One region of the Proteus vulgaris genome, then DNA from elsewhere that is predicted to be linked to it. Evidence: predicted binding sites of a transcription regulator. Region 1 holds the regulator's gene; each other region holds the start of a gene.
What was found. Region 1 encodes PurR, which represses purine synthesis genes. Its sites were predicted from a motif close to CANGCAAACGTTTGCNTG; they were not measured.
Positions count from the first base shown of each region.

Region 1 (5,964 bases):
TTATTTTTCTCTAGAAAAGAAAAAGGCCATTTTTTATAAAATGGCCTTTTTAAGAATATTCCTAAAAGGAGAGGTGCGGTTATTCTGCTGTTTGAACTGTGTGTTTGCTAACGGATTTATTACGCTGAATAAAGTAGCCAACCGCCATTGGGATCGCTGTTAACGCCATAATTGCTGTGGTGTTAATAAGCGGTTGTTGGCTGATAAATGCAGACACGATAAAACTTGCTAAACTACAAAGACCCAGTTGTAGTGCATTTTGTAATGCGGCTGCTTTACCACTGATTTCAGGATAAGCCGATAAAGCATTAGATACAGCGATTGGATAAGAAGCACCATTCATTGCAGCCATAATACAGAACGGAATTAAGATCGTGGTTAATGTTGGCTCAGTAAATTTAGCAACAAGGTATAATGCAGTCATACTAACAGCATAGCCAATTAACAGCAGTGGTAATAATGCTTTACCCGTCATTTTTGACAGTAAAATACGACAACCATAGCCACCGACCATAAAGGCAATAGTTTGTGGAATATAGCTTAAACCGATATCCTGTGGTGAGTAACCCATCTTCTCAAGAATAATAGGTGAACCTGCTAACCAAGCAAAGAAACCTGCACTACAAGAAGCGTAAACTAATACGTTACCTGTATAGAGAGGGGATTTCAGTAATGTCATAAATGACGCAGTAGATTGGTTTGCATCGGAGACTGATTTTTGTTTAATATTTTTCAGCATTAATGTTGGTAACATTAAAACAAGTGTTACTGCCATTAATAGCATAAAAATCATACGCCAGCCGCCGTGATTTAATAGTGATGCACCAATTAAAGGGGCGAGTGCAGGTGATAATGCAACCAGTGGCATAATTAAAGCAAAAACGTGTTGAGCGCGAGATTCATCGAAGCGATCAATAACTAATGCTTGCCAAATAACAGCCGCAGAGCAGACACCAAAAGCTTGTAAGAAGCGCATCGCAAGTAAACCCGTTGCACTTTCAACCCACAACATACCAAGGCAGCCTAAAGAGAAAAGGCTTAATCCAATAAGAAGAATAGGTTTACGACCAACTTTGTCAGAAAGTGGTCCCCAAAGTAACTGAGCAACAGCAAAACCAAATAAAAAGATACTTAAGCTATTACTGATAGCGCTTTCGCTGATAGCAAGTTCACGCTGCATCATACCGAATGCAGGCAAGTACATATCAATTGCTAAGTAACCCAGCATACTCAAACCTGCTAGGTACACCATGAAGCTCATAGGTGTTTTTGATTGTGTGGACGTTTTAGTATTCATTTTATTTTCTATGCTATGTGATGTAGAACATTTTATGTATTGTAACTAAGACTTATTTTACTTGTGAAACGGGAATATTTGGTTAATGCTGTGAAAAATTTTCAAAGGAATAAACTCTATGTGGTCAGAATACTCTTTAGAAGTTGTCGATGCAGTCGCAAGAACAGGAAGTTTTAGCTCCGCTGCTCAAGAATTGCACAGAGTGCCCTCCGCCGTTAGTTATACTGTTCGGCAATTAGAGGAATGGCTCGCCGTTCCTTTATTTGAGCGCCGTCACCGTGATGTAGAATTAACCGATGCGGGTAAAATTTTCATCAAAGAAGCGCGATCTGTTATCAAAAAAATGAATGACACTCGACACCTATGTCAACAGGTTTCCAATGGGTGGCGTGGTCAATTTAGTATAGCAGTTGATGGCATTGTTAAACCCGAAAGAACACAACAACTTATTCTCGATTTTTATCGCCATTTTCCTGATATTGAGTTGTATGTCTACCCAGAAGTGTTTAATGGGGTGTGGGACTCCTTAGTTAATGGTCGTGTTGATTTAGCCATTGGTGCAACAAGAGCGTCACCGATTGGTGAACGTTATAGTTTCAGGGATATGGGTTTTATGCCTTGGCGCTGTGTTTGTCATGTTGATCACCCATTAGCTAAAGCAGAACATCCATTAACCGATGATGAAATGCGACCTTATCCTAGCTTATGTTTAGAGGATACATCACGTAGTTTACCAAAGCGTGACACTTGGGCGTTAAATAACCAACGTAGAATGGTTGTACCAACATGGGATATGGGGCTTGAGTGTTTGTTGGCAGGATTATGTGTAGGAATGGTACCTTGGCATCGTGCTGAGCCATTGATAGCCCAAGGAAAGCTAGTTACTTTAAAACTTGCACAGCCATTGCCAGACAGTCCATGCTGTCTGACGTGGGTTGATAAAAGTGAATCGCCTGCTTTAACGTGGTTGTTAGATTATCTTGGAAATAGCCAAACCTTAAATGAGGAATGGCTTCGCTAGACATCAGATAACTGAATAGGAATTAGCGACGATAGTCGATAAAAGGACCATCAGCAACTGAACGACGCTCAACCAATCGAGGGTGTACTTCGATTGTTTGGGCATCTTCACGTTTGTTAACGATGCGATCAAGCAACATTGATAAGGCCATTTGACCTAAACGTTCTTTGGGCTGGTGGACTGTGGTTAGTGCAGGGGTAAAATAACGTGCATTACGAATATTGTCATAACCTACGATTGAAATATCAAAAGGAACACGTAAACCTAGCTCATCTGCAGCACAGATTGCACCCATTGCCATCACATCACCGCCACAAAAAACTGCAGTAGGGCGTTGTTTTTGATTTAGCATTTGATACATCGCTTTATAACCTGACTCAGGTTCAAAGTCACCTTGTACAATCCACTCATCTTTTACTGTGATTTTGGCTTCTTCCATGGCTTTTAGAAAGCCTTGTAGACGACCACCACCGGTGTTGCGCTCTAATGGTCCAGGAATAATACCGATATCACGATGACCTCGTTCGATAAGATAACGGCCAGCGATATAACCACCATGAAAAGCGTTATCGATAATAGTATCTGTAAAGTCGCCACGGGCCTTACCCCAATCCATGACAACCATGGGAATATTACGATAGCCTTCCAAAAGAGTCAGAAGATGATCGGGATATTCAGAACACATCACTAATAACCCATCAACGCGTTTTTGTGCCAGCATCGCTAAATAGGCTTTTTGTTTATCAAGATTATTATGTGAATTACATAAAATCAGTGTATAGCCTTTGCTATAACAACTGTTTTCAACTGCTTCAATCACTTCAGCAAAGTAAGGAGCTTCACTGGACGTGGCTAACAGGCCAATAGATTTGGTGTGATTGACTTTCAAACTACGCGCAACGGCACTAGGCGAATAATTTAATTCTTTTATAGCGGCCCAAACTGCTGCCCGTGTGTTCTCAGCAACAAAACGTGTTTTGTTGATCACATGAGAAACAGTCGTGGTTGATACGCCTGCGCGTTTTGCCACGTCTTTTATTGTTGCCATGGTGTGGAAAACTCCTGACCTTCATTGGTCTCTTTTATCTAATTTTGTGGTTTAACTGCCAGTATAGTCATACATAGGGCAAACACTGGCAATAATTTAGCGATTAGCTATGAATTTTGTATGATCTAGCTCAAAAGTGAAAGTATTAATCAATGTTATAAATTGTGCACTGGTCGCTATTTTAGCAAATTTTGATATGTGATAATAATTAACCATGACAAGGTTATGGTTAATAACGTGTATTATAATCATATTGAGGGAGATATAGATGGATACGGATCTGAAATTTGGTTTGAGCACAGCAGTAGCAGCGCTTGTTATGATTGTTTTATTTTCAACTATGTTGTTCTAATCACTGCTTTATAAAATATCCGATCAATTGTAATAATAAATTATCGAATATCTGAATATAACAAAGGGCTCAAGGCCCTTTGTTATTATGTCACCAAAAATGAATCACAATCATTCACTTTTGATCACTAAGTTCAATTAAGCTAGGTTAGCTTCAACAAATGACCAGTTAACCAGTGCCCAGAACTCTTCTAAATATTTAACGCGGGCATTACGGTAGTCGATGTAGTAAGCGTGTTCCCATACATCCACAGTTAACAGAGGTTTGTCTGCACCTGAAACTGGCGTTGCCGCATTAGAGGTGTTAACAATGGCAACTGAACCGTCAGCTTTTTTAACTAACCAAGTCCAACCAGAACCGAAGTTTTTAGCGGCTGCATCATTAAATTGCTTTTTAAACTCTTCAAAAGAGCCAAATGCTTTGTTGATAGCATCAGCAATTTTACCTGTTGGTGCGCCACCTGCATTTGGTGCTAAACAGTTCCAGTAGAAAGTGTGGTTCCATACTTGAGCCGCGTTATTGAAGATGCCACCATCAGTAGATTTAATGATTTCTTCTAAAGATTTGCTTTCTAAATCAGTACCTTTAACCAGATTGTTTAAGTTGGTTACATAGGTTTGGTGATGTTTACCATAGTGGAATTCTAATGTTTCTTTAGAGATATGTGGCTCAAGAGCATCTAACGCATAAGGTAATTTTGGTAATTCGAAAGACATTGCGTACTCCTTTATACTATCTATTTCGGGTTTTGTGCCTGAAATCATTTCATCTAAATTGATAAAATGAGGCAAATGAATCACTAATTTGTTGCTATTTTGCTAATTATTTTAACAAAAACCTGCTGAAATAACAGCTAAATATATTTTATCTATAGTTATAAGCCATATAGATTAGTAATACTCATAAGAGTATATCCCTCTTGCTTACACGTAAAGTAGCAAAATCGCATTTATAATGAGATAGGTAAAAATAAAAAAATAACAATTTAATGCTGTTACGATAGCTTAATGAATCAATTAACATTGTGTGGTTCAGGAGAAGTAGTTACAGCTCATATAGGGTAATGAACTTGTTTCTAAAGGAATATACAATATGAAAAAGCTATTTATAGCTATTGGCATGATAGTATTTTTATCTGGTTTTGGTTTTAAAAGTAATGAACCTTTGAAATTAGATTTTGGAAGATCAATTGATGATATTCCTTTTATAAAAAATGGCGTGTGTGAAACAGAGGAAGATATTGTCACTTGTTTTTTTAATAATGAGCCTCCGTTTGAGAAAGACTCTGATAGAAATGCATTAAAATTTTATAAAGGTAAATTAATTGGCGTAGAGCTATCCTATTTTGGTGGCGATGACATTGATTCGGTCTGTGATCTTTTAGCTCAGAAAATGAAAAATATTTATCCTTTAGTTAAAGATAAAAAAGCATTGTTAACAGAGGTAAATAACTGTAAGGAGTTAGAGGTAATCGAATATGAGTCATTAAGTGAGAATAAAATATTTGTATTTTCTGATATAAAGAGTATTGAGGCTAAAGAAGGGGATATAGAAATAATGTATTCACATAAGCCTTATTATTTATACATTTATCGTCGTAGCGATATTGTAGATTAAATTTACGCAAATAGAGTGTAGGAGTTAAAATGAGTTATAATATTGCATTATTTGATTTTCCTATTCCGGATGATTTTGAAAAAGCGTGTGAATACTTCGAAAAATATGAAGATGAAGATATTCAAGAATTAAGCCCATCAATGTTGCGTTTTTATCAAGAAATTTCTTATTTATATCCATGCCTTTGCGAATTACCTGATGATGAAATAGATGATAGTGTGTGGTGTGATGGGCCTTTAATTAATAACTTTATGACCAAAATCCCAGTTATTGGTTTTGTTTACTCTAAAGTAGATGAAACTCTTCCTGTGGTTATTAAATTAGCAAATAAAATAGGAATTTCAGTCCTTGATTGGCAGCAAGGAACGGTATTTAATGCTAAACAATAAAATGATATTTGAGATGGTATAAGGGTTGATTTAAATTCTCCGATAATAGTTTAAATTTTTTCAATGGAGTGATAAAAGCATGCATGGAAGTATAATTTTTAAGTATTTTTCTATAAAAAATTTAGTTCAGAGTCTATTTTTGCTTATTTTTTGTGGTGTGCTAAATGGCTGTAGCATGTTCTATGGTATTGCATGCAGTACCAGTATTTTATTTACACCGTCAGAATCACAAGAAAAAAT
Region 1 covers NZ_CP090064.1:1,931,223-1,937,186, forward strand. The annotation lists gene punC (purine nucleoside transporter PunC) at 80-1,297, opposite strand; gene punR (DNA-binding transcriptional activator PunR) at 1,416-2,318, shown strand; gene purR (HTH-type transcriptional repressor PurR) at 2,341-3,366, opposite strand; gene LW139_RS20745 (YnhF family membrane protein) at 3,635-3,718, shown strand; gene sodB (superoxide dismutase [Fe]) at 3,856-4,434, opposite strand; gene LW139_RS09510 (hypothetical protein) at 4,811-5,335, shown strand; gene LW139_RS09515 (hypothetical protein) at 5,365-5,724, shown strand; gene LW139_RS09520 (hypothetical protein) at 5,864-5,964, shown strand, end outside.

Region 2 (5,964 bases), 1.5 Mb from region 1:
CACTGTTTTCCTTCTTCAAATAAGGTTTCACTAGAAAAAAGTAAAACTTGCCCTTGATCTTTTTCATCTCTGGCACCGACAACCATCCACCATTTCCCGTCTTGATACCACACTTTAGGATCACGAAAATGCATATAACCTTTAGGAGGTTCTAAAACGATCCCTTTTTTCTCAAAATGAATACCGTCTTCACTGATAGCCACACATTGTGCTTCATAAATTTGGCTATCATCACCTTCTTCGCCTAACCAATTATGACCAGTATAAAAAAGGTAGAGTTTACCGTCATGACTAATAGCTGAACCTGAAAAACAACCACTTTTATCGTAATCATCACCAGGAGCTAACGCAATCGGCTGATGTTGCCAGTGGATCATATCGGTGCTTGTGGCATGTCCCCAATGCATTGGACCCCAATCTTGAGAATAAGGATGGTGCTGATAAAAAGCATGATATAAACCATCATGATAAATAAGACCATTAGGATCATTTAACCACCCCGCAGGTGCAGCTAAATGAAATTGGGGATAAAAAGTATTACCTCGCTTTTCAATCAAGGTATTTAAGGCATTTGTTGATTGTTCTAAACGGTGTTTCATATCATTATCCTTATTATATTTTCAGTGTCGTTAGCCCACGTTTTTAGGTTATAAAAGAATAAAAAAACAGATTAAACTATACGTTTCCCTTCCTTGTTAACGATAACATTAGAGGGCAAAAAAACACTTTTCATAAGATTGACTTTATCATAATATCTCATTATGTTAACGTTATCAGAGTGGATTTACGAGCAATATCTTCCTTTAATCGTTATGAATAGTTATAAAAACAGAATATAGTGAAGAAAAATAATTGCTTATCTTCAGGAGAGATTATGAAAGTCTGGTCTTTAGGTGATGCTGTTGTTGACCTGATCCCATTGCAAAATATGCAATATGAAGCATGTGCTGGTGGCGCGCCTGTCAATGTTGCTGCGGGTGTTGCTAAACTTGGTCAACAAAGTGGTTTTATTGGGCGTGTGGGTGAAGATGCGTTCGGCCATTTTATGCAAAAAACATTGTTTGATCTGGGGGTTGATACTCGAGCAATGGAATTTGATGAGTTTCACCGTACCAGTACAGTTCTTGTCTCTTTACAAGAAAATGGTGAACGTGATTTTACTTTCTTAGTCGCTGAATCTGCAGATCAATTTTTAACAGAAAAATCTTTACCAGCGTTCGAAAAAGATATTTTGCATTTTTGCTCTTTAGCATTAGTGAATCCCATTTGTCGCTCAACTTTGGATACAGCTATTAAGAGTATTAAAGAGACGGATTCATTGCTGAGTTTTGATATTAACTTACGCCCTCAAATGTGGCGTGATCACGAAGAAATGCGCGAAGTTATCGATAATTATGCGCATAAAGCCGACATATTAAAATTATCAGAAGATGAACTTACGTGGATGACACAAGAAGTGACATTGAATAATGCCCTTAAAAAATTAGAAGGTTATCCCGCGCGTTTAAAAGTGATCACTCAAGGCTCTAAAGGATGTTTAGTGTTAACACCAAATACTCAAGTTGCATTTAGTGCTTTTACCGTTGAGTGTATTGATACTACGGGAGCAGGGGATGCCTTTATGTCTGGTTTGTTGGCGGCACTTGCAGAATATGGTTTTGCTGAAGATGAACAATACTTATCAAGAATAGTGACGCAAGCGGCTGCTTGTGGTGCTTTGGCCACAACTCAAAAAGGGGCGATAGCAGCGGCACCAAGTCGTAAAAAATTACATGATTTTGTTCAACAACAACCTCCTTTGCATGTTCGGGAGATTTTCTGATAGCTCACTGATTTTTTCTGGTTGTGGTTTTTACCACGCTTTTCTCTTAATGGTATTTCCTTACCCTCCATTAATACTGGTTTTTCTCGAAGCCATTATTAGTGGAGATTTTTTTATCTTTTCGATTAGACGCTTCTATTTTTTATCAATCAATCAGCGATGTTGATCATATTGTTCTGTCTGTTTTAAGCGTATGATATTAAAACATATCAACTTTTATTGATGGAACATTAAATGTGGGCTCAATCGGGCGCAGTATTAGCCATTTTTTCTTATATTCTTTGGGGTATCACTCCTCTGTTTTATCGGCTTTTACCGGGTGCCCAACCATTAGAAATGTTAGCCCAGCGTCTAATTTGGTCTATTCCTTTATTATTGCTAGTGTGGCTTTTTATCAAGAATAGAACTCAATGGTGTGCGGTTTTCCAAGATAAACGTTCTGTTTTTATGTGTTTATTTAGCTCAATGGCAATGGCGGTTTCTTGGTGTACCTTTACCTATGCATTAACGCATCAACAAGTATTAGAAGCGAGCTTAGGGTATTTTATTAATCCACTTTTCTCGATTTTATTAGGTGTCATTTTTCTGAAAGAAAAGCTTAATCCTGCAGAAAAGTGGGCGGTTACTTTAATTTGTGCGGGGGTGGGATACCAGCTGTGGATGTACGGGGAATTACCAGTGCTGGCTATTATGATGGGAGGCGCATTTGCTGTATATGGATTAATTCGTAAATTTATTCGTTTTGATGTCATAACCTCTTTATTTATGGAAACTCTTTGGCTAATGCCATTAGCAATAGGCGCGACCATTTGGTTGTTTATGACAGATAAAAGCGCGTTACCTTCTGCAGATAATCTGACTCGTTTTTATTATGTTTTAACTGCACCTGTTACCATCTTGCCATTATTGTTTTTTACGGCAGCCGTGAAACGAACTACGCTAACAGTTATTGGACTAGCGCAATATATAGAACCTACTATTCAATTTTTACTGGCTGTTTTCTTATTTCATGAAGCTTTTGATGAAGTTAAAGGTGTCAGTTTTTCTCTAATTTGGCTGGGGCTTTTATGCTGTATCTTGGCACTTATTCGAAAACGTCTTAATTATCTAAAAATCCAAAAAGGAAAACGCAGCCAAATTTTGTAATGGTTTTCTTTCTTTGAGTGATTATTTTTGCCTGCCTATTTTTCTATCAAGTAAAATCCGTTATGCTACTCAAAGGCAATCGTTTGCGTCATTGTATTTTTTATAAATAGTGAGGATGAAGAATGACTGTGTTGGGTACGGCTCTTACAGCTAATGCAACAAAGGTAATGCTATTAGGTGCAGGTGAATTAGGCAAAGAAGTCGCGATAGAATGCCAACGCTTGGGAATTGAAGTGATTGCCGTTGATCGCTATCTCAATGCACCCGCGATGCATATTGCACATCGCCATCATGTGGTGAATATGCTTGATAGCAATGCATTAAAGCTCATTATTGAACAAGAGCAACCTGATTTTATTGTTCCTGAAATTGAGGCGATAGCAACCTCGTTATTGGTTGAATTAGAACAAAAAGGGCAAAAAGTTGTTCCTTGTGCCCGCGCTGTAAAGCTCACAATGGATAGAGAGGGTATCCGTCGTTTAGCTTCTGAAACATTACTTTTACCAACATCAAATTATCAATTTGTTGATGATGAAGTGAATTTTAAAAAAGCCGCTTTAGATATCGGTTTCCCTTGTATTGTCAAACCTGTCATGAGTTCATCGGGGAAAGGGCAAAGTGTTATTCGTAATGAAAACGATTTAGCTCAAGCTTGGATTTACTCACAAGAGGGCGGGAGAGCAGGAAAAGGACGCGTTATCGTTGAAAAAATGATCCCGTTTGATTTTGAGATCACGTTACTGACTATTCACGCTGTTGATGGTATCCATTTTTGTGCTCCCATTGGTCATCGGCAAGAAAAAGGGGATTATCGTGAATCATGGCAACCTCAAAAGATGAGTGACATCGCACTTGCTAAAGCACACCATATTGCGAGTAAAGTGGTTGAGAACTTAGGGGGGTATGGTTTATTTGGTGTTGAGTTGTTTGTTCAAGGTGATGAGGTATTCTTTAATGAAGTCTCACCTCGCCCTCATGATACGGGATTGGTGACACTAATTTCTCAAGATTTATCAGAGTTTGCGCTTCATGTTCGTGCTTTTTTAGGCTATCCCATTGGTGGAATTCGCCAATTAGGCCCTTGTGCATCAGCGGTTATTTTACCAGAGCTTTATAGTACGAATATTGTGTATTCTGGTATTGAAAAAGCGTTGAAGGCGGATCGTCAAATTCGCCTTTTCGCCAAGCCTGAAATCGCAGGCTCTCGCCGTTTAGGTGTTGTACTTGCCCATGCTGATACAATAAAACACGCGCTTGATGAAGCCAAAGAAGGCGCTCAAGCCATTGTTGTGGGTGATGCTAAATAATTTTATATCATTAGTTATCCATTTTACTGCTAAGTGAACACTATCAGCTTAGCGGTAAAAATCCGGCTTTAATAAAATAGTCTTTTGCATAAGGGGATAAAATTTCCTGATATAAACTATAAGCTTGTGAATGGATGAGTGTTGCACAATAGTGTGCTGTGACATTAAAAGGTTTTGGAATAGTGAATGTTTTTAGTTCAGGAAATTCACTTAATTGTGTTTGATAGTGCTGGTAACCAATAAAGGCATCGGCTTGATGAGTTGTAATTAAGTAATGGGCTGCCATTCTACCTTTAGGAATAGTAAGTGAATGTTCACCGCCAACTAAAGAGAGCGCTCTTATTTTTAATGTCTGGCTTAAATCAGGATCAATTTGTGCAATATTATCAAAAAGCTGCCAACTATAATCACCTGATGGATCAGATTTTGGTGTGGATATCGCTAATTTTAATGCGGTATTTGATAATACAGTAAGCCAAGTATCCAGCTCATTAATATCATTACGACGAGTTGTAATGCAAAGTTGATTTGCAATAAAAGGGGCATATTGTAGTGCTAAACCTTTATCGATTAATTGCTGTGGATTATTTTTATCAGCAGAAAGAAATAAATGACAAACTTCTCCTTGTTCAATACGTTGGCGTAATAATCCTGCAGGCCCAAATGTAAGTGCCCACTTTTCACCAGTTTTTTGCTGATAATGCTCAATAAAAGCAGGTAGCGTTGCTTTTAAGCTACCTGCTGCAAAAAGGGAAAATGTCATTGTGTTATATCCTACTCTTTCCCTTGATATTGAGTACGATAGAATTTTTGATACCAATCATTAGCCGCTTTTTGCATATCAATATCGCTAAATTTTTCAGGATATAGTTTTTTTGCCATCCACAACTCACCAATTGCCATGGCTTCTGGCATTGGGTATCCCCATGCTTTTGCATATTCAGGCATTAAATAAATGCGATTATTTTTAACAGCATTAATGACTTGCCAACGTGTATCTTGTTTTATTTCATCCACAACTTGTGGGTATCTGTCTTGAACAAAGATAACTTCAGGATCCCATGCAATAACTTGTTCAAGAGAAACTTGTTTATATCCTTTGACGGTTGATGCCGCAACATTGAATGCGCCAGCGTGCTCCATCATCAAGCCTGTATACTTACCTGAACCATAAGTAGTTAAGTCTGGGTTTGCCATGTAAGCCCGCACTCGTTGCTCTTTAGGAATATCTTGTAAGCGCTGACTTACTTGCTCACGTTGTTTAAAAGTATCATTTACTAAGGTTTTTGCATTTTCTGATTTATTGACGATATCCCCAATCAACAAAATGCCTTCTTTTAGCCCTTCGTTATAGGCTTGTTCTTCGTTTTGTAATGTTGGATTGAGTGTTGATTTATCTTCATTAGCTTCTTTGCGTAATGAAATCGCCACAACAGGAATACCAAGAGCAGAGATCTTATCGATCATCTCTTTTGGGGCGTAATTGGTTACAAAAACAACTTGAGGTTGTAGCTTTACTAAGCTTTCAGCATCAAAACTGGTGAGATCGCCCACTTTTGGGGTATTTTCCAGTGAGGGCGCTAATTGTGCATAGCCATCACCTAATTGTTGTTTCCAGTTAGACATTACACCAACAACTTTATCTGTAGCATCAAGTTGAACTAGTAAATTCAGTGTTTGATGTTGTAA
Region 2 covers NZ_CP090064.1:3,388,391-3,394,354, reverse strand. The annotation lists gene LW139_RS16370 (glycoside hydrolase family 32 protein) at 1-599, opposite strand, end outside; gene LW139_RS16365 (aminoimidazole riboside kinase) at 875-1,822, shown strand; gene rarD (EamA family transporter RarD) at 2,057-2,968, shown strand; gene purT (formate-dependent phosphoribosylglycinamide formyltransferase) at 3,091-4,275, shown strand; gene modA (molybdate ABC transporter substrate-binding protein) at 4,319-5,038, opposite strand; gene LW139_RS16345 (ABC transporter substrate-binding protein) at 5,050-5,964, opposite strand, start outside.
Region 2: purT (formate-dependent phosphoribosylglycinamide formyltransferase) is a predicted target of PurR. The motif match lies at 3,041-3,058, and genes of this name have one in related genera.

Region 3 (5,964 bases), 1.4 Mb from region 1:
TTCGATAAACTTCACTTTAATAAAAGTTAATAAAGATATTCTAAAGCTAATAAAAACTTATTTTGTTTTTAGGAGAAATTATGGAAAGGCCCATAGTACTTTTATGGATCCAAGTTATTTCAGTACTATTTTTAGGTATAAGTTTGTTTATATTGGTTGCTGGAGCACCGATTTATTTATTAGCAATGGCGATGGGCGGTGGTCAAACGATGCTTCTAGGCCTATTTATTATGCTGTGCCTGATTATTACAATGATAATACAAGTTATTGCATGGATAAAACTCGCAAGAAACAGTAAAAATGCTTACTCTTTTCTAAAAATATCATGGGTATGCTTATCTATTTCGCTATTTTTTATACTAAGTGTTTCGATGTCATTAACCAATATGTCTGAATTTGGTTTTGTTGCTTTTTCTATTATAGTTATCTTAACTCATAGACTCTTTTTTTCTGAGAATGTCATAAATTATTTTAAAGACAAACAAAAAGATAATGAAAGAGAAACCAGTATTATTAGTCAATAAATAAAATACTAAATAATAAATAGCAAAAAAATATCGGATAATAAATATCCGATATTTTTTAGAAACACGTATTAAGTGTAATGGTACGTTAATTATATTAATTATTACGGCGCCAAGTTGTACCTTGAGGGCCATCTTCTAACACAATTCCCATCGCAGTTAATGCATCACGCGCGACATCGGCTGCAGCCCAATCTTTATTTTTACGTGCATCGTTACGTTGTTGAATTAAAGTTTCAATTTTTTCAACTTCACCAGCATCGTCTGCTTTAGCACTACTTTGTAAAAAGGCTTCCGGATCTTGCTCTAACAGACCTAATACTTTAGCTAATTTGCGTAACACCGCAGCTAAACCATTAGCTTTATTCATATCCACGCTTTTTAAGCGATTTACTTCCCGCGCTAAATCAAATAATACTGAATACGCTTCTGGTGTATTGAAGTCATCATTCATTGCTTCTATAAACAGTGCTTCAAACGCTTCGCCGCCAATAGGTTGTGCATTAGCATCAGTACCACGTAATGACGTATAGAGACGCTCTAAAGCGGTACGTGCTTGTTTTAGATTTTCTTCTGTGTAGTTAAGCTGGCTACGATAATGACCGGATAATAAGAAATAACGTACCGTTTCAGCATCGTAATAAGCTAATACATCACGAATGGTGAAAAAGTTATTAAGTGACTTAGACATTTTTTCTTTGTCTACCATCACCATACCTGAATGCATCCAGTAATTTACATACGGGCCATCATGAGCACAGGTTGATTGAGCAATTTCATTTTCATGGTGTGGGAACATTAAATCTGAACCACCACCATGAATATCAAAATGGTGTCCTAACTCTTTACCGTTCATTGCAGAACATTCAATATGCCAACCAGGACGACCGGCTCCCCATGGAGACTCCCAGCTTGGCTCACCCGGCTTAGACATTTTCCATAAAACGAAGTCCATAGGATTACGTTTCACATTAGCCACTTCAACACGAGCACCTGCTTGCAGTTGTTCTAAATCTTGACGAGAAAGCAACCCATAATCAGGATCGGTATCAATCGCAAACATAACGTCACCGTTTTCAGCAACATAAGCATGGTCACGTTTGATTAACGCTTCCGTTAATTCAATGATTTCAGCAATATGATGTGTCGCACGAGGCTCTGAATCAGGGCGAGCAATATTTAATGCATCAAAATCTTTATGCATTTCAGCTAACATGCGAGTTGTTAATTGCTCACACGTTTCATTGTTCTCGATCGCACGTTTGATGATTTTATCATCCACATCCGTTACGTTACGCACATAATTAACGTCATAGCCTAAATAACGCAGATAACGGGTTATGGCATCAAAAGCCACAAATGTACGTCCATGACCAATATGGCACAGGTCATAAATAGTGATGCCACACACGTACATACCTATTTTCCCTGCATGGATAGGTTTAAATTCTTCTTTTTGGCGAGTGAGAGTATTAAAAATCTTTAGCATCGGTGGACGTTCCCGTTTTCAACTGTACGTGTTTATTACGTTTTTATATAAAAGAAAATAACGACTACTATAGCACGATATTAATTAGGATATTGGATCTTGGAAACAAAGCAAACTCAAGATCTACGCTATTATATTACTCTGCTTAGCCCTTATTTTCACTGTTCAATCGTTGATAGTGAACAATCAAACTTATGTTATTAAGCTAAATTTTGGCGAAAAGTGTTTTTTCCCTATTTTATATGCCCGTTTAATTAGAAAAACCGCGCAAAAAAAAGATGAATACTGACTAAATAAGGCAACTGTGATATAAAAAACGGGACTATTGTTTATGCCCAAATCTGGGTAAAGCTAAAATTATATTAGGATCTGAATATGGTTACTTTTCATACCAATTACGGCGATATCGTGATTAATACATTTGCAGACAAAGCGCCTGCAACCGTAGAAAATTTTTTAGACTACTGTAAAGAAGGATTCTACGATAACACTATCTTCCACCGTGTCATCAATGGCTTTATGATCCAAGGTGGTGGTTTTGAACCTGGTATGAACCAAAAAGCAACCAAAGCACCTGTTAGAAACGAAGCAAACAATGGACTTGCAAATAATCGTGGTACATTAGCAATGGCTCGTACTAACGATCCACATTCCGCGACTGCACAATTTTTTATCAACGTTGCAGATAACGATTTCTTAAACTTCCGTGCTGAAAACGCAAATGGTTGGGGATATTGTGTCTTCGCTGAAGTTGTTGAAGGCATGGATGTTGTTGATAAAATTAAAGCTGTTTCCACAGGTCGTAGCGGTTTCCACCAAGATGTTCCTCGTGAAGATATCATCATTAAAAGTGTAACGGTTAGCGAATAAGCATTACTCTTTATGTGTACGCTTTTTATTGCAGACCTGCATTTAAGTGAACATGAACCGGCAATCACTGCCGGTTTTCTTCGCTTTCTAAAAGAGCAAGCCATTCATGCTAAAGCGCTCTATATCTTAGGCGATTTTTTTGATTTTTGGATAGGTGACGATGATCCTAATCCATTACATCAACAAATTGCTCAAGCACTAATGACACTAAAAAATGCGGGTATTCCCTGTTATTTTATTCATGGAAATCGTGATTTTTTAATTGGCTCTCGTTTTGCAAAAGAGAGTGGTATCACTCTACTTCCTCAAGAAAAAGTGCTCGAAATAGAGAAACATCGCATCCTAGTTTTGCATGGTGATACACTTTGTACGGATGATGAATCGTATCAACGTTACCGTAAAAAAGTGCATAATAAATTTATCCAGCGCCTATTCTTATTACTGCCTCTATTTATTAGACTGCGTATCGCTGACAAAATGCGATCACGTAGCCAGCACGAAAATCAGTACAAATCAGATGCCATTATGGATGTTAACCCTCAGGCTGTGATTGATACTTTTAAACACTTCAATACAGAATGGATGATCCACGGCCATACGCATCGTCCGGCAATTCATACCGTCAACATTGATGATAAAACACATTACCGTGGTGTATTAGGCGCTTGGCATACCGAAGGTTCTATGTTTAAAGTCACCGCTGAAAAAATAGAACTGATCCATTTTCCCTTTTAAGTTGCTTCACTTATTTTCTCTATAAAAAGCCTTTTTTTTCTTTACGCAAACGTTTTCCTTGGCGTGTTAGCGTGATACTATCATTCTCAATTTATTAGGCTATATCCGTTTATACTTACAGGAGCAGTTAAGTAATGTCTTCTCACGTTGGTCTAAATACCGCTATTCCTCGTATCGCCATTGTAATGGGATCTAAAAGTGACTGGGCAACCATGTCTCATGCCGCTGATGTATTAGATACACTACACATTCCTTACCATGTTGAGATTGTCTCTGCGCACCGTACCCCTGATAAGTTATTTAGTTTTGCTGAAAAAGCAAAAAGTAATGGCTTTGATGTCATTATTGCTGGTGCTGGAGGAGCAGCTCATTTACCAGGAATGCTTGCAGCTAAAACATTAGTACCTGTATTCGGTGTCCCTGTTCAAAGTGCGGCATTAAGCGGTGTTGATAGCCTCTATTCAATCGTACAAATGCCAAAAGGTATTCCAGTAGGAACCTTAGCGATTGGTAAAGCAGGTGCTGCCAATGCGGCTTTATTAGCAGCCCAAGTTTTGGCGTTACATTCTCCTGCTATTTTAGATGCACTGACTACATGGCGCACAGCACAAACCGACGATGTATTAAATAACCCAGATCCAAGAGAGGCACTATGAAACCGGTTTGTGTCCTTGGAAATGGCCAATTAGGTAGAATGCTAAGACAAGCGGGTGAACCTTTAGGCATTGCAGTTTACCCTGTAGGATTAGATGCAGAACCTGAAGCAGTTCCCTATCAAAAGAGCATTATTACTGCAGAAATTGAACGTTGGCCAGAAACAGCTTTAACAAAAGAGTTAGAACGTCATACTAACTTTGTTAACCGTGATATTTTCCCTTTACTTGCAGATAGATTGCCTCAAAAACAACTTCTTGATGAACTAAGCCTAGCAACCGCACCTTGGCAAGCCTTAACATCTCCAGCACAATGGCCTGATATTTTTGCTCAGTTAGGTAATTTTATTATCGTGAAACGTCGTGTTGGTGGTTATGACGGTCGCGGACAATGGCGAATTCACCCTGGTGAAGAGCAGCAATTACCCACTGAAATTTATGGTGAATGTATTGTAGAGCAAGGTATTCCGTTTTCTGGTGAAGTGTCCTTAGTTGGAGCCAGAGATAGAGACGGTCATTGTGTATTTTATCCTTTAACACATAACCTTCATCAAGATGGCATTTTGCGTATGAGTGTTGCATTACCAACACCAACCCCAGAATTACAACAATCAGCAGAAAAAATGCTGACATCTATCCTTGATAAACTCAATTATGTCGGTGTAATGGCGATGGAGTGTTTTATTGTCGGCGATAAATTACTTATCAACGAATTAGCACCCCGAGTTCATAACAGTGGGCACTGGACACAAAATGGTGCCTCAATTAGCCAATTTGAGTTACATTTACGTGCAATCTTAGATTTACCAATGCCAAAACCTGAAGTTTGCCAACCTGCGGTGATGGTTAATTTGATTGGTACTGATATAAATCCTCAATGGCTTTCATTGCCTTTAGTGCATTTACATTGGTATGAAAAAGAAGTTCGCCCCGTGCGTAAAGTGGGTCATCTTAATCTTGTTCATCGTGATAACCAACCGCTGAAAGAGACACTTAAATCATTGAGTCTTATGCTTGATGATGACTATCAAAAACCCATCCAATGGGCTTTAGAAAAATTAAGCTAGCAGTCCGACTCATAAAGTTAGAGAATAATAGCCTTTAAACGAACAGACCTTGATTAAAGAGGTCTGTTATTCGCTATTTTCTCCTGATTATTCAGGTTACTGCACCCGTTTAATGGAGTCAGGATGCAAGCCACACAACAGAGTTTTGGGCCCATTTATCAGTGGAGTATGCTGATATTACTGGGTTTGGTCTATTTTTTAGCTACCGCTACCACATTTACATCTTTGGGTGTTGTTCTTCCTAGCATGATAAATGAGCTAGAGTGGAATTGGACTCAAGCGGGCCTTGGTTTTACGTTATTAGGATTAACCTGTGGTCTTGCTAGCTTTTTACCCACCTTACTTATTCGTAAATTAAGTGTTCGCTTTACCCTTCTTATTGGACTGATGATTTTCGTCAGCGGTTTTTATTTTCTTTATGAAACCTACACCATTGCTCGATATTTCCTTGGTACTGCACTATTAGGTATTGGTTTTACCTTACTTGCAACAGTACCCGGAACTTACGTAATTTCTCGTTTATTTGAAAAACAATCTTTTGCCTTCGGTGTTTATTTCACTATTGGCGGATTAGGTGGTGTGGCGGGGCCTTGGATCTACTTTTTAGCCACGCATTTATGGCATAC
Region 3 covers NZ_CP090064.1:3,352,237-3,358,200, forward strand. The annotation lists gene LW139_RS16200 (hypothetical protein) at 81-524, shown strand; gene cysS (cysteine--tRNA ligase) at 622-2,013, opposite strand; gene ppiB (peptidylprolyl isomerase B) at 2,389-2,883, shown strand; gene LW139_RS16215 (UDP-2,3-diacylglucosamine diphosphatase) at 2,896-3,618, shown strand; gene purE (5-(carboxyamino)imidazole ribonucleotide mutase) at 3,753-4,274, shown strand; gene purK (5-(carboxyamino)imidazole ribonucleotide synthase) at 4,271-5,338, shown strand; gene LW139_RS16230 (MFS transporter) at 5,462-5,964, shown strand, end outside.
Region 3: purE (5-(carboxyamino)imidazole ribonucleotide mutase) is a predicted target of PurR. The motif match lies at 3,661-3,678, and genes of this name have one in related genera.

Region 4 (5,964 bases), 990 kb from region 1:
GTGTTGCTTGACCTAAATAGTGTAAGCAATCGGCTAAACCGCATTGGGTAAATAATGATTCAACTGCATCTTGATGTTGAGCACTAATTTGGATCACGCCACCTAGCTCCTCATTAAAGAGTCCCGCTAAGATATCTTCATCATAAGCACTAATATCAACATTTAACCCACAGTGACCAGCAAACGCCATTTCTGCAAGAGTGACAAATAAACCGCCATCAGAGCGATCATGATAAGCCAACAATTTGCCTTCATTGACCAATTGTTGCATCACATTAAAGAATTGTTTTAGCTGTTCTACATTACGAAGGTCTGCGGCTTTTTGACCTAACTGGCGATAAACTTGTGCTAAAGCTGTCGCACCTAATGCGTTATGTCCATTACCCAGATCAATCAGATATAAACGGTTACCTGATTGTGTCGATAATTCAGGCGTTACCGTTTTACGTACATCTTCAACGCGAGAGAATGCTGTAATAACTAAAGAAAGCGGAGAGGTAACTTCTTTGTTTTTTCCATCTTTATCCTGCCAACGTGTTTTCATTGACATAGAGTCTTTACCAACAGGAATAGTGATACCTAACTCTGGGCATAACTCCTCACCAATAGCTTTCACTGCATCATACAAACCTGCATCTTCACCAGGATGCCCCGCTGCCGACATCCAATTAGCCGAAAGCTTAATGCGATTAAGTGCTTCTACATCACAGCCAGCCATATTTGTTAACGCTTCGCCGACAGCCATACGTGCAGATGCGGCAAAATCTAATAGTGCGATTGGCGCCCGTTCACCAATCGACATTGCCTCACCATAATAGCTATCTAATGTTGCTGTGGTAACAGCACAGTTAGCAACAGGTATTTGCCAAGGACCAACCATTTGATCACGAGCAACCATGCCTGTTACAGTGCGGTCACCAATGGTAATTAAGAAGGTTTTTTCTGCCACAGTAGGTAAATGAAGCACTCGATAAACTGCATCTTTTAAATCAATATCTTTACGATCTAGATACTCACCTTCTGTTTTTTGTGATTTCACATCACGTAACATTTTAGGCGCTTTACCTAATAATATGTCCAATGGCATATCAATGGGCTTATTATCAAAGTGTGTATCGTTTAATACTAATTCACGCTCTTGCGTTGCTTCACCAATTACAGCATAAGGTGCTCTTTCACGTTGGCATAACGCATCAAACAGAGGCATTTTTTCTGGTGATACTGCCAACACATAACGTTCTTGAGATTCATTACACCAGATTTCAAGTGGGCTCATCCCCGGCTCATCATTTAAAACATCACGCAGTTCAAAACGACCACCACGACCACCATCATTGACTAATTCAGGCATCGCATTAGAAAGACCACCAGCCCCTACATCATGAATAAATAAGATAGGGTTATCATCACCCAACTGCCAGCAACGATCGATAACTTCTTGGCAACGTCGCTCCATTTCTGGATTGTCACGTTGAACAGAAGCAAAATCTAAGTCCGCATCAGATTGCCCTGAAGTCATAGAAGAAGCCGCACCGCCGCCCAGACCGATGTTCATAGATGGGCCACCTAATACGATCAACTTAGCGCCAACAGTGATCTCCCCTTTTTGAACATGGTCTTCACGAATATTACCAATGCCACCAGCTAGCATAATTGGTTTATGATAACCGCGAATTTCAACACCATTATGGCTATTAACTTGTTCTTCATAAGTTCTGAAATAGCCTAGTAATGCAGGACGACCGAACTCGTTATTAAATGCGGCACCACCCAGTGGACCTTCTGTCATGATGTCTAATGCATTAACAATACGCTCTGGTTTGCCAAAATCTTCTTCCCAAGGCTGTTCAAATCCTGGAATACGCAGGTTAGATACTGAAAATCCTACTAAACCCGCTTTAGGCTTAGCACCACGCCCCGTTGCACCTTCATCTCGAATTTCACCACCAGAGCCTGTTGCAGCTCCCGGCCAAGGTGAAATCGCTGTTGGGTGGTTGTGTGTTTCTACTTTCATCAAGATATGTACGGGTTCTTGATGATAATGGTAATGCCCTTTTTCAGCATCTGGATAAAAACGTCCAGCAACCGACCCTTCCATAACAGCCGCATTATCTTTATATGCTGACATGACATAATCAGGAGTTTGCTCAAACGTATTTTTAATCATTTTAAATAATGACTTATCTTGCGCTTTGCCATCAATAATCCAATCTGCATTAAATATTTTATGGCGACAATGTTCAGAGTTGGCTTGTGCAAACATATAAAGCTCAACATCAGTTGGATTACGCGCTAAACGATTAAAAGCATCGACTAAATAATCAACTTCATCATCAGCAAGTGCTAATCCCATTTCAATGTTTGCTTTAACAAGCGCATCTTTACCTTTAGCAAGCACATCTATCGTTTTTAATGGTGCTGGCGTTTGCTCTGCAAACAGTGCATTCACATCTTGATGATTTAAGAAAATGGTTTCCATCATTCGGTCATGAATCAAACCATAAAGCTGTTGCCATTGAGTTTCTGTCATCGTATCGCCTTCAATAAAGTAAGCGATACCACGTTCAATTCTGACCACCTTGGATAAACCACAGTTATGTGCAATATCTGTTGCTTTAGAAGACCAAGGTGAAATCGTTCCAGGGCGAGGTGTCACCACTCGCATTTCCCCAACAGGCTCATGCTCTGTTAATGAAGGCCCGTAATGTAATAATTGGCTTAATTTAATCTGGTCATCTTCAGATAACTGCCCTTCCACTTTTGCGAAATGAACAAATTCCGCATATATACCTTGCACAGGAAGGTCATTTTCCTGACATTGAGTGAGTAATTTATTAATACGAAACGCGGATAAAGCGGGGGAGCCACGCAGGATTTCCATAGTATTGAGTTCTCTCTTTTAGCAGCTAGCCTGATCAATCATTCAGGGGAAACGCGCCTAGTATAATAGAATAACCGCTCAGACGAAACCGTTTGCGTGAACAAAATAACGGCATTTGACTTAGTGTGTTTTAATGATTAATTGGTGTAATCAAGTTGCGTATTACCAATATGTTAAGCAAAATGCTCGATTACTGGAAATTTATCCATGTTAAGATAACGACTTTACACACAACAACAAACAACGTTAACGAGAAATAACCTATTGAATAATATAAGGATAAACTATTTCGTTATCGTTATCATAGCGCTCTTTTCAGCGGCAATTATTGCGTTGAATATTACTTGGCCCGATAGGCAAAAAGCGCAGATAAATAAGATTTTATCTCGTGGTGAGTTAAGAATTAGTACGATGCCGTCACCATTGATAACGATGAACGATAAAAAGGACCCCGTAGGTTTCGATTATGAATTAGTGAAACGCTTTGCTGATTATCTGGGCGTGAAGCTTGTCGTTAATATGCGGACAAATATCAACCAAATGTTTGATGATCTGGAGAACAATAAAGCAGACTTTATCGCAGCTGGATTACTTTACAACAAAGAGAGATTAGATACGACACGTAGTGGACCTGCTTACTTTTCAGTGTCTCAGCAATTAATTTACCGTAAAGGAACATTAAGGCCACGTAGCTTTGATGCTTTAGATGGACGCCTTGTCGTCACAGCAGGATCAGCCCATGCAAGCTTATTGCGTACACTAAAAGAAACGCAATACCCTGAGCTTGAGTGGGAAGAATCAGACAATCAAACAACCTCTCAACTACTTGAAGCGCTATCAGAAGGTAAAATTACCTATGTTTTAGCCGACTCAATCAGTGTTGCGGTACAACAACGTATTCACCCTAATGTTGCCGTAGGATTTGAAGTCACTGAAAGTCGTCCTCTGACATGGTATTTACCTGATAGTGAAGATAATAGTTTGTATGCCGCTATGCTAGATTACTTTAACCAATTATCTCAAGAAGATGTATTAGCACGATTAGAAGAAAAGTATTTTGGTCATGTAGGTTCATTTGATTACTTCGACACTATCTCTTTTATTACTGCAATTGATTCCATTTTGCCAAACTATCAACCTCTTTTTGAGAAATATGCGGATACCTTTGATTGGCGATTATTAGCAGCAATGGCATGGCAAGAATCACATTGGGATCCTCATGCAACGTCACCAACAGGCGTTAGGGGGCTTATGATGCTAACACGCCCTACAGCATCAAGTATGGGAGTCACTGATAGGCTTGATCCTGAAGAAAGTATTCGTGGTGGTGCTCAATATCTTAAACATCTTCTTTCTCGTTTACCTGAGTCTATCCCTGAAGATGAGAAAATTTGGTTTGCATTAGCCGCCTACAACATGGGCTTTGGTCATATGCTTGACGCCAGAAGGCTGACCGAACAACAAGGCGCAGATCCTGACAGTTGGTTAGATGTGAAATCAAGATTACCGCTACTTAGTCAGAAAAAATATTATGTTGACCTCCCTTATGGCTACGCAAGAGGACATGAAGCTTATCGCTACGTTGAGAATATTCGTCGATATCAACTGAGCCTTGTAGGCTATCTCCAAGCTAAAGAGAGTAAAAACAAGATCCTATCTAAAGACAAAGAAAGCACTGAAGGTGCGGATCAAGAGACATCATCATTAACATTAACGCAAGAATCATCTCGTTATTAATGATGTACTACATACCGTTCAGCCTCTTTTATAGAGGCTTATTCTAGGCTTAACACATTTACCCTGCCATTCCTGATATCCCATAGCAGATTTTCCCTCTCAATATCTCCTTAATATTTTCTTAATATTAAAAATTGTTACATTTTCCCCTACCTTTATTTAACCAAAGTTGGAAAAAAATCGTGTTAATGAATGGTAACACTCATTAGTTAAATCACTCACTCGATGAGTAAAATGTATCAAAAATAGCCCAACAAGTCTTTTTTTGACTATCAGAATAGGTGAAATATAAGAAAAAATTAACTTAAATACGTAGGAATTATCTCATTAGTTATTGTTCATTTTATGATTATTCTTTTTGGAAAACTTTTTTTTCGATAAAAATTAACCTAATATCTATGTTATTAACATATAACCCTTTGAATTGTATGCATTATGATAATCTATAATTGATTTTATTAATTTTCTTAAAGTAATGTTAATAATATCAATTTCTATAAAGTTAAAACAATGTTAATTATATTGTCTATTAAATTTATCTGCCTGATAAACTTTTTTACCCATAAATTGAGTAATAAAAAGAATAAATCTATATAAAATTCTATTAATGTGGAATAGGCCAGATTAAATCTGAAATTTGCGGAAACTGACAAAACGTTATATCAAATAGAATGCCTTTGTTGATATCATATAAACCAGTCATTATTCGAAACAACTCGAAATATAATGCAAATCAATTTTTATATTCCGACATTAATATTATTTTTTCATAAATAATAATACGCACGATCTTCAAGGGATTATCTATAATGAAACTGAGTAAAATTGCTTTAGCTGCTGCTTTAGTATTTGGTATTAATTCTGTTGCAACTGCTGAAACTTCTACACCAAAAGTTGGCGCAACTAAAGGCGAAATTCAATTAAAAGGTGAAATTGTTAATTCAGCTTGTGGATTAGCAGCTTCTTCAAGTCCAGTTATTGTTGATTTCAGCGAAATCCCAACATCTGCATTAGCAAATATGCAAAAAGCGGGTAACGTTAAAAAAGATATCGAATTACAAGACTGTGATACTACCGTAGCAAAAACAGCAACTGTTAGCTATACACCAAGCGTTGTTAATGCAACAAACAAAGATTTAGCATCTTTCGTTTCTGGCTCAGCTTCTGGTGCGGGTATCGGTTTAATGGATGCTGGTAGCAAATCAGTTAAATGGAATACAGCAACAACGCCAGTACAATTAGTTAATGGTGTTTCAAAAATTCCATTCGTTGCTTACGTTCAAGCTGAATCAGCAGACGCAACTGTAACTCCGGGTGAATTCCAAGCCGTTATCAACTTCCAAGTT
Region 4 covers NZ_CP090064.1:2,920,275-2,926,238, forward strand. The annotation lists gene purL (phosphoribosylformylglycinamidine synthase) at 1-2,881, opposite strand, end outside; gene mltF (membrane-bound lytic murein transglycosylase MltF) at 3,146-4,618, shown strand; gene LW139_RS14125 (fimbrial protein) at 5,428-5,964, shown strand, end outside.
Region 4: purL (phosphoribosylformylglycinamidine synthase) is a predicted target of PurR. The motif match lies at 2,963-2,980, and genes of this name have one in related genera.